4 regions of the Nocardia sp. NPDC055053 genome follow, and region 3 is predicted to be linked to each of the others. Evidence: riboswitches for the same ligand, from Rfam matches in the RefSeq annotation. Region 3 holds a riboswitch; each other region holds the start of a gene.
The links. Region 3 has a riboswitch for S-adenosylmethionine ahead of ACWF82_RS30180 (aminotransferase class V-fold PLP-dependent enzyme). Riboswitches for the same ligand answer to the same signal wherever they lie in the genome.
Positions count from the first base shown of each region.

Region 1: it holds a riboswitch for S-adenosylmethionine, as region 3 does, so the genes downstream of both, ACWF82_RS24890 (rhodanese-like domain-containing protein) here and ACWF82_RS30180 (aminotransferase class V-fold PLP-dependent enzyme) in region 3, are expected to answer to the same signal.
Region 2: it holds a riboswitch for S-adenosylmethionine, as region 3 does, so the genes downstream of both, ACWF82_RS29905 (AfsA-related hotdog domain-containing protein) here and ACWF82_RS30180 (aminotransferase class V-fold PLP-dependent enzyme) in region 3, are expected to answer to the same signal.
Region 4: it holds a riboswitch for S-adenosylmethionine, as region 3 does, so the genes downstream of both, ACWF82_RS26810 (bifunctional o-acetylhomoserine/o-acetylserine sulfhydrylase) here and ACWF82_RS30180 (aminotransferase class V-fold PLP-dependent enzyme) in region 3, are expected to answer to the same signal.

Region 1 covers NZ_JBSGVD010000028.1:2,042-4,229, forward strand. Annotated here, with positions in the region: gene ACWF82_RS24880 (FAD-dependent oxidoreductase) at 1-480, opposite strand, end outside; gene ACWF82_RS24885 (Rv0361 family membrane protein) at 672-1,130, shown strand; SAM riboswitch class IV at 1,176-1,292, shown strand; gene ACWF82_RS24890 (rhodanese-like domain-containing protein) at 1,311-1,727, shown strand; gene ACWF82_RS24895 (O-succinylhomoserine sulfhydrylase) at 1,738-2,188, shown strand, end outside.
Region 2 covers NZ_JBSGVD010000042.1:30,692-32,879, reverse strand. Annotated here, with positions in the region: gene ACWF82_RS29915 (MarR family winged helix-turn-helix transcriptional regulator) at 1-296, shown strand, start outside; gene ACWF82_RS29910 (SRPBCC family protein) at 357-812, opposite strand; SAM riboswitch class IV at 955-1,071, shown strand; gene ACWF82_RS29905 (AfsA-related hotdog domain-containing protein) at 1,086-1,862, shown strand; gene ACWF82_RS29900 (HAD family hydrolase) at 1,859-2,188, shown strand, end outside.
Region 3 covers NZ_JBSGVD010000043.1:40,520-42,707, forward strand. Annotated here, with positions in the region: gene ACWF82_RS30170 (Pls/PosA family non-ribosomal peptide synthetase) at 1-367, opposite strand, end outside; gene ACWF82_RS30175 (MarR family winged helix-turn-helix transcriptional regulator) at 523-957, opposite strand; SAM riboswitch class IV at 1,244-1,358, shown strand; gene ACWF82_RS30180 (aminotransferase class V-fold PLP-dependent enzyme) at 1,407-2,188, shown strand, end outside.
Region 4 covers NZ_JBSGVD010000032.1:57,328-59,515, forward strand. Annotated here, with positions in the region: gene ACWF82_RS26805 (TetR family transcriptional regulator) at 2-742, shown strand; SAM riboswitch class IV at 806-916, shown strand; gene ACWF82_RS26810 (bifunctional o-acetylhomoserine/o-acetylserine sulfhydrylase) at 997-2,188, shown strand, end outside.

The DNA.
Region 1 (2,188 bases), on a different contig from region 3:
GGCGACGTTGCCGACGCCGAGGACGGCGACCTTCTCCGCGTCCAGCGGCCACGAGCGCGGCACGTCCGGGTGTCCGTCGTACCAGGACACGAAGTCGGCGGCACCGTAGGAGCCGTCGAGGTCGATGCCAGGGATCGGCAGGGCCCGGTCGGCGTTGGCGCCGGTGGAGAAGATCACCGCGTCGTAGAACTGGCGCAGATCATCCAGGGTGATGTCGGTGCCGTAGTCGATGTTGCCGAGCAGCCGCACCTGGTCCTTGTCGAGGACCTTGTGCAGGGCGGTGATGATGCCCTTGATGCGCGGGTGGTCGGGCGCGACGCCGTAGCGGATCAGGCCGAAGGGCGCGGGCATGCGCTCGTAGAGGTCGATGCTCACGTCGGCATCGGACTTCATCAAGGCGTCGGCGGCGTAGATACCGGCCGGTCCTGCGCCCACGATCGCAATGCGGAGCGGGCGGGTCGCTGCACTCTGTTCGGTCATTTTCTACGCGCACCCTTTGGTCGAGAACTGTTGACGGCGTCAATTTAGCTTAGGCTAAGTTGGCGATCCGGCGGCTGGCAGCTGCCTTCGACGTCGGCAGCAGGCCGCATTCGAAGGCGATTCTATCTGCGGCGTTGTGGCCACCCGGCGCGCGGTGCGGTTGCCCGCGCCCGGTCTGTCAGGATTACAGCATGAACGAGGAACAATCAGGCTCGGAAGACCAGCCCATCGTGGTGGATCAGACCGACAAGCGTTCCGTCGTCCCGTTCGTAGCGGCCGCGGTGATCGCGGTGGTCGTGCTCATCGGCATCGTGCTCGGTGGGCTGCTCTCACCCGCTGAGAAAAATGTCACAGAGGCCGACCGGCTCACGGCCGCCGTCTCCAACTATATCGACGCGCGCTCGCGCAGTGAGCTGCGTCCGCCGCCCGGTGTCGCGTGCCCCGGCTTCGACGAGGAGAAATCCGGCCTCTCCGAACGGCTCGGCGGCCCGAAATCGGCCGTGACGATCGACAAGAAGGGTTTCGACAAGGCGACCGTCAACGGCGACCGCGCCAAGATCGACGCCACCGTGCAGATCGGCGACACGTCGTCCACCAGCACCTGGAACCTGACCCGGGTCGACGGCGCCTGGCTGGTCTGCACACCATGAACCGTTTGACACGGTGACCTGTGCCGGGGCAATCTCAGTTCGCAAGGTCATGAGTACCAGTACCAAGCCCCGGCTCGCTGGTCGGCAACCCTCCTCCGCGGTGGGGTGCTCCGGGTGACGACCTGGCCGTGCGCCGGACAACCGCCACGGCAAGAGCGGATTCACGCAGGAGGTTTCGACATGACTTACGCCGGCGACATCACCCCTGAGAAGGCGTGGGAGATCCTGACCGAGCATCCGGGCGCGGTGCTGGTCGACGTGCGCACCGAAGGTGAGTGGGCACACATCGGCATCCCCGACACCAGCTCCATCGAGCGCCCGGCCCACTTCATCGAGTGGGTCGACGGCACCGGAACCCGCAACCCGAACTTCGGCGCCGAGCTAGAGCAGGCGCTGGCCGGGCGGCCGGACGACGCGCCCGTGGTGTTCCTGTGTCGCTCCGGTCAGCGCTCCATCGGCGCCGCGACCGTGGCGACCGCGGCGGGCATCGCCCCGTCCTACAACGTGCTCGACGGTTTCGAGGGCGGCCCCGACGCGTTCGGGCAGCGCGGCAGCACCGGCTGGCGCGCGGTCGGCCTGCCGTGGCGTCAGGCATAAGGAGAAACGCATGATCACCGGTGGTTCGTTCGACAAGCCACTGCCCGAGGGCGTCGGCCCGGCCACCCTCGGTGTCCGCGGCGGCCTGCGCCGCTCCGGCTTCGAGGAGACCTCCGAGGCGCTGTACCTGACCTCGGGATTCGTCTACGAGAGCGCCGAGGCCGCCGAGGCCTCGTTCACCGGCGAGGTCGAGCACTTCGTCTACTCCCGCTACGGCAACCCGACCGTGGCGATGTTCGAGGAGCGCATCCGGCTGCTCGACGGCGCCGAGGCCGCGTTCGCGACCGCCTCCGGCATGTCCGCGGTGTTCACCGCGCTCGGCGCGCTGCTGAAGGCGGGCGATCGCCTCGTCGCCGCGCGCAGCCTGTTCGGCTCGTGCTTCGTGGTGTGCAACGAGATCCTGCCGCGCTGGGGTGTCGAGACCGTCTTCGTCGACGGTGACGACCTCGAGCAGTGGGAGC
Region 2 (2,188 bases), on a different contig from region 3:
CCGCCGCCGCGCTGGCCCGGCTGGCTGGGGTCACGCCACCGACCATGAACACCGTCCTGACCAACCTCCAGGACCGTGGCCTGGTCGAGCGCACGCCGCACGAATGGCACAAGAACGTGCTCGAGACCCGGCTGACCGAGGCGGGCCGCGAGGTGACCGCCGCGGGTGACGTGCGCGCGGTCGCCGTGGAACGCGATCTCGCGGCGCGGTTCACCGCCGAGGAACTGGCGACCGTGACGGCGCTGCTCACGCGGACGGCGGAGGCGCTCGACGAGATCCGCGCAGACCTGCCCTGACAGTCCGGCAACGCCGAGAGCCCGCCGGATCATCCGGCGGGCTCTCGGGGTTTGTGCAGGTCAGCGCTCTGCGACAGCCTTGACCTTGCTGAGGGTTTCGTTCATGCCCGCGACCAGGTCGGCCTCGAACTTCTCCTCACCACCGAGGGCGACCTTGATCGTCCCGCGCAGCCACGCCGGCACGCCCTTGACGGGGTCGACGGTGCGGGTTTCGACAACGCGGGTGCCGGTGGCGGTCGGCTGGAGCTCGTAGCGCCACACCGTGCGGTTCTCGTTCATCCGGAACGCGAAGGACTTGCTTGGCTCGTAGCTCACGATGCGCGAGGTGGTCGGGTACACCTTCCAGCCGACCTTGTTCAGATTGACGGTGTAGGCGCCGTCGCGGACCCCACCGACGGCGATCATCTTCAGCGTGGTCGGGCTGAGCTCGGGCATGCGGCGCAGGTCGGCCAGGATCGACCACACCTTCTCCGGCGCTGCGGCGATGTCGATGCTGGCTTCGAGATTGTTCGGCAACGGTGCCTCCGGTGGGTGTGACGGACTGTCACGCACAGCATAGGCATCGTCGACCAGGGGATCTTCCGCCCGTGGTCGGATTTTTCGCAACCTGGTCGCAACACTGTTCAAAAGTTCTGCGCCCGAATAATTTTCGTTCGACGGTCACGAGTTCCAGCTTCGAGCCCCGGCTTGCTGGGCGGCAACCCTCCATCGGGGGCGGGGTGCTCCGGGTGACGACCGGATGGCGGGGAGTTCCCACCCGCCATAAGCGTCCTTCTGGAGGTTCTATCCATGTCTGTTGTCCAACTCGACTCCGCCACCCGTGCCCCGGAAACGGTGGCGACCACCTTCGTCGTGGTCGCCGACCGGTTTCTCGGAATCTCCGCGGACGACCGGGTGCACACCGTGTCGGGACTCGTCGCCCTGTTGCGCGGCGGCCGTCTCACCGATCGGGAGTTGACGGTGCACCTGGGGCAGGGCATCACCCGGCACGATCTCGATTACCTCGAGCATGTCGCGCAGACCGCCGGGGCCCGGCTGCGGGTGGTCGGCGAGATCGCCGAACCGGCCCGCCGCCATCACGTGCACAAGTACCAGCATTCCAATGTGCTGTTGGCCGGGCTGACCAGGGAGAACGAGAACGTCTTCCGCGCCGACCTGCGCCTCGACAGCGACAACGAACTGCTGCTCGACCATCAGACCGGTGAGCACGTGCAGGGCATCGTGGTGATCGAGGCGGTGCGCCAGCTGTTCCTGGCCGCGTTCGAACTCGAATACGGCGTGCGCAGGCCGCAGGAGCACTTCTACATCGTGTGGAACAACGTGGACCTGCGGTTCACCTCGTTCCTGTTCCCGCTGCCCGCGACCCTGCACGCCCGGCTCACGCCGGTCTCGGTGGACGATCCCGGCAAGCTGCAGTTCGTCATCGAGACCGAGGTGCGTCAATTCGGCAAGACCGTGGCCGGCTCGCGCATCGAGTTCACCGCGCTGCCCAACGACCGCATCGCGCAGATCGAGCGAGCCAAGGCGGCCAAGGCGGTCACCGCGCACCTGGCGGAGTCGGCATGAGCGTGGCGTTCTTCGATGTCGACGAAACGTTGATCACCGTCAAGAGCATGTTCGCGTTCCTGCGGCACTGGCTCACCGAGCGCGGTGACGACGGCAGCGAGTACGCGCGCATCACCGGCGAGATCAAACAGCTGGCGGCAGCGGGCACTCCGCGCGAGGAGATCAACCGCCACTACTACCGGATCTATCGCGGAGTCGAGTACGCCGCGCTCGATGAGTCGGGGCAGCGCTGGTTCGACACCTTCGCCGCGGATGGCGCGCCGTTCTATCTCGATACCTTGGAAGCACTGCGCGCACATCATGATTCAGGCGTTCGCACCGTCCTG
Region 3 (2,188 bases):
CGCCGAACACCAGCCTGGCGCGTTCCTCCGGGTCGTCGGCGTCGACGGGCACATAGGCGGCGCCGCAGTAGAGGGCGGCCAGGATCGTCACGTACAGCGCCGCGCTGCCCGAGGGCATCCGCACGCCGACCCGGTCGCCCGGTCGCACGCCCGCCGCGGTGAGCTCGGCCATCCTGGCCTCGATCGCGGCGATCAGTTCCATATAGCTGAGCACGACGGTGCCGTCGTCGATGGCGGGTGCGCCGGGATGAGCCAGGGCGGTGCTGGTCAGGATGTCCACCAGGGTGCGTGGCGGCGCGGCCAGGTCGGCGCGCAACAGTGGGTCACGCAACCGGCCGGCCGGGTCCTCAGTGCGTGGCTCGAGCATGGCGCTCAGTCCACCTCTCATCGGTTGACCCCCATCGGTGTCGTCTGTTGTTTCACGGTCGGGTTACCGGAGGGCAAACGGGATGGTCACCAGGTGCCAACGGTACTCGGAGAAGGTGTGGCGCTACGGCACCGTGAGGCGTGCCGCGGCGCGGATCACGACGGCGATTCCGGGATTTCGCCGAGCGCGGTGAGCGTCAGCCGGTGCAGTGCGCGCTGTTCGTCGGCGTCGAGCCGCTCGAGCACCCGCGCGGTGGCATCGGCGATGAGGCGGTCGGTGCGCTTGCACTGCTTGCGCCCGGCATCGGTGATCCGCAGCCGGTACTTGCGGCGGTCCTTGCCGTCGCGGGTGCGCTCTACCAGGCCTGCGCGTTCGAGCGCGTCGACCAGCCGGACGACTTCGCTGCGGTCGATACCGAGCGCGTCGCCGACCTTCTTCTGTGTCAGGTCGGCGTTCTCCGCGATGAAGGTGAGCACCCAGTGATCGCGCAGCGGCACGTCGATCTCGGCGTGCAGTGCCTTGGTGAGCCGTCCGAGCGCGTACACCGGGTAGCGCGGCAGGCCGCGGACGGAGTTCGTGTTCGTGGACATGACGGCCACTCTAACAAATAGTGGGGAGACTCAATCATTTGGGTCATCCATCATGGATTGGGCAGATCATTGGGCTGTGATTGCGTAGTGGGCAACCTGACGGCAATCAATGCCTGTGCTCAGGGTGGCCGGTCATGTTGCGGGCGTTGGTATTACGTCGTCGGCGCGCGTGATGTTCCGGCGTGGGGCTGTCGCGCCGATCTTCGCGACGCCCGGCCGCTTCGGTTCGGGCGTGGCGATTCGGGTGGTTGACAGGTCGCGGGATCGTCTGTCACTCTCGTCAACAGGTCACGAGTACCAGCGACAAGCCCCGGCTAGCTGGTCGGCAACCCTCCTCCGCGGTGGGGTGCTCCGGGTGACGACCAGGCCGCCGTCCGCAGTGGGCGCGGCAAGCGCGGACTCGCAGCACCCTTTTCGGGAACGAGTCCCTGAGCCGACGGGATTTCGTCATGACCGCAGTAATCGACCCCACCTGTGCCCTGGCCGCCGTGTCCGGCGCCGACCTGCAGGTTCCGCTCGTGCAAGGCGGGACAAGCACCTACGCCAACTTCGACTACGCGGCGAGCGCGCCCGCGTTGCGGCAGGTCACCGACCGGATTTCGCGGCTGCTGCCGTACTACGCCAGCGTGCACCGCGGCGCCGGCTACGCTTCGCGGATCTCCACCGAGTGCTACGAGGCCTCCCGTGGCGCGGTCGCCCGGTTCGTCGACGCCTGTGACGACCAGGTCGTCGTGTTCACCCGCAACACCACCGATTCGCTGAACCTGCTGGCAGGCTGCGTGCCCGGCGAGACCGTCGTGCTCGATATCGAGCATCACGCGAACTTCCTGCCGTGGACTGCGCACGGGCGTCGCGTCGTGCAGGCCGCCGACACCGTCGAGGAGACGATCCGGCGGGTCGTCGCCGAATTGTGCAGCAAGCCCGCCGCGTTGCTCGCGGTGACCGGGGCTTCCAATGTGACCGGTGAGGTGCTGCCGCTGGAGCGGCTGGCCACCATCGCCCACCTGTGTGGCGCGCGGATTCTCGTCGACGCGGCGCAGCTGGCCCCGCATCGCCGGATCTCCTTGCGCGAGAACGGGATCGACTATCTCGCCTTCTCCGGGCACAAGCTGTACGCGCCGTTCGGCGCCGGTGTGCTGGTCGGCAAGCGGGACTGGCTCGACGCGGGCGCGCCGTACCTGGCCGGTGGTGGCGCGGTGCGCGAAGTCGGTGTGGAACAGGTCGAGTGGGC
Region 4 (2,188 bases), on a different contig from region 3:
GATGCTGGACTCGACCACTCCGATCAGCGCGGACCGGGCGACCGAACCGGCAGGCCTGACCACGGCCGGCCGCGCGCCGACGGGCCTGCGCGAACGCAAGAAGATCCAGACCAAGGCGGCGATCGTCGAGGTCGGGCTGAACCTGTGCGACTCGCAGGGCTTCGACGCGACCACGGTCGAGCAGATCGCCGCGGGCGCCGACGTCTCCCCGCGCACGGTCAACCGCTACTTCCCGATGAAGGAAGACATCGTGCTCGCCCCGATCGACGACTTCGGGGTCACCGTCGCCGCCGCGCTCGGCGAGCAACCGCGCACCGGCAACGAACTCGGGGCGCTGTGCGGCGCCTATCTGCAGGTCATCGACGCCGAGGCCGACGCCGACGGCATCCGGTTCCTGCGCCAGTTCCTGCAGATGCAGCGGATCATGCGAACCAGCCAGGCCGTGAACGCCCGCGCGCTCGAATACGCGGAGAAGAAGAACGTCGCGGTCTGCACGCAACTCGCCGAGCGGATGGCGACCACGCCGGACGACTTCTCGGTCCGGATGGTCGCGGGCACCTGGCAGATGCTGTGTCACCTGTCGCTGGCCGCCATCGAGGACGAGCTGCTCGGCTCGACACCGGAAGCCGCCGCCGGGGTGACCAGGAGCGCCGTCCTGCGCGCCTACCACGAACTTCGCCGCGTCTGCGGCGCACCGGCCGACCGCGACACGCCAGGGGTCGGCACACCGGCGGCGGAGTGATCCAGGCGACGAAACCGGGGGAAGTTTCCGCGCTGACCCGATGGCCGGTTAACATGACGGCAAGGTCATGAGTACCAGCGCCAAGCCCCGGCTCGCTGGTCGGCAACCCTCCAGCTGCGGTGGGGTGCTCCGGGTGATGACCGGGCTCTCGAAGGTCGAGAGCAAGCGCGCATCGCAGGAGGCCCCCATGTGTTGTTGTCCGTCGATCCGACCCAGCTGACGCGAGACACCGGCAAACAATCCTGGAGCATTTCATGACCGACTCTGCCCTGCCCGAGAACTGGTCCTTCGAGACCAAGCAGATCCACGCGGGCCAGGCACCCGACGCGAGCACCAACGCGCGGGCACTGCCGATCTACCAGACCACCTCCTACACCTTCCGCGACACCGACCACGCCGCCGCGCTGTTCGGTCTCGCCGAACCGGGCAACATCTACACCCGGATCATGAACCCAACCCAGGACGCGGTCGAGCAGCGCATCGCCGCGCTCGAGGGTGGCGTCGCGGCGCTGCTGCTGGCCTCGGGCCAGGCCGCCGAGACCTACGCGATCCTGAACCTGGCCAGTGCCGGTGACCACATCGTGTCGAGCCCGCACCTCTACGGCGGCACGTACAACCTGTTCCACTACTCGCTGCCCAAGCTCGGCATCGAGGTCTCCTTCGTCGAGGATCCCGACGACCTGGCGCAGTGGCAGGCCGCCATCCGGCCCAACACCAAGGCCTTCTACGGCGAGACCATCGCCAACCCGAGCAGCGCCGTGTTCGACATCCCCGGCATCGCCGAGGTGGCGCACAAGGCGGGCATCCCGCTGATCGTCGACAACACCGTCGCGACTCCGTACCTGATCCAGCCGCTGGCCCACGGCGCCGACATCGTCGTGCACTCGGCCACGAAGTACCTGGGCGGGCACGGCGCCGCGGTCGCGGGCGCGATCGTCGACGGTGGCACCTTCGACTGGACCGTGCGCGACGCCGACGGCAACGCGCGCTTCCCCGGTTTCACCGAGCCCGATCCCAGCTACCACGGCGCGGTGTTCGCCGACCTGGGCGCGCCCGCCTTCGCGCTGAAGGCCCGCGTGCAGCTGCTGCGCGATCTGGGTGCGGCGGTGTCGCCGTTCAACGCGTTCCTCATCGCCCAGGGCATCGAGACGCTGAGCCTGCGGGTCGAACGGCACGTGTCCAATGCCGAGGCCGTGGCGAAGTTCGTCGCCGAGCAGCCGGGCGTCGAGGCCGTGTACTACGCGGGTCTGGAGACCTCGCCCTGGTACGCGCGGGCCAAGCAGCTCGCGCCCAAGGGCGCGGGCGCGATCGTCGCGTTCGAGCTGCGCGGCGGTGTCGACGCGGGCAAGAAGTTCGTGGACGCGTTAAGCCTGCACAGCCATGTCGCTAACATCGGTGATGTGCGTTCTCTCGTGATTCACCCGGCATCGACCACGCACTCGCAGT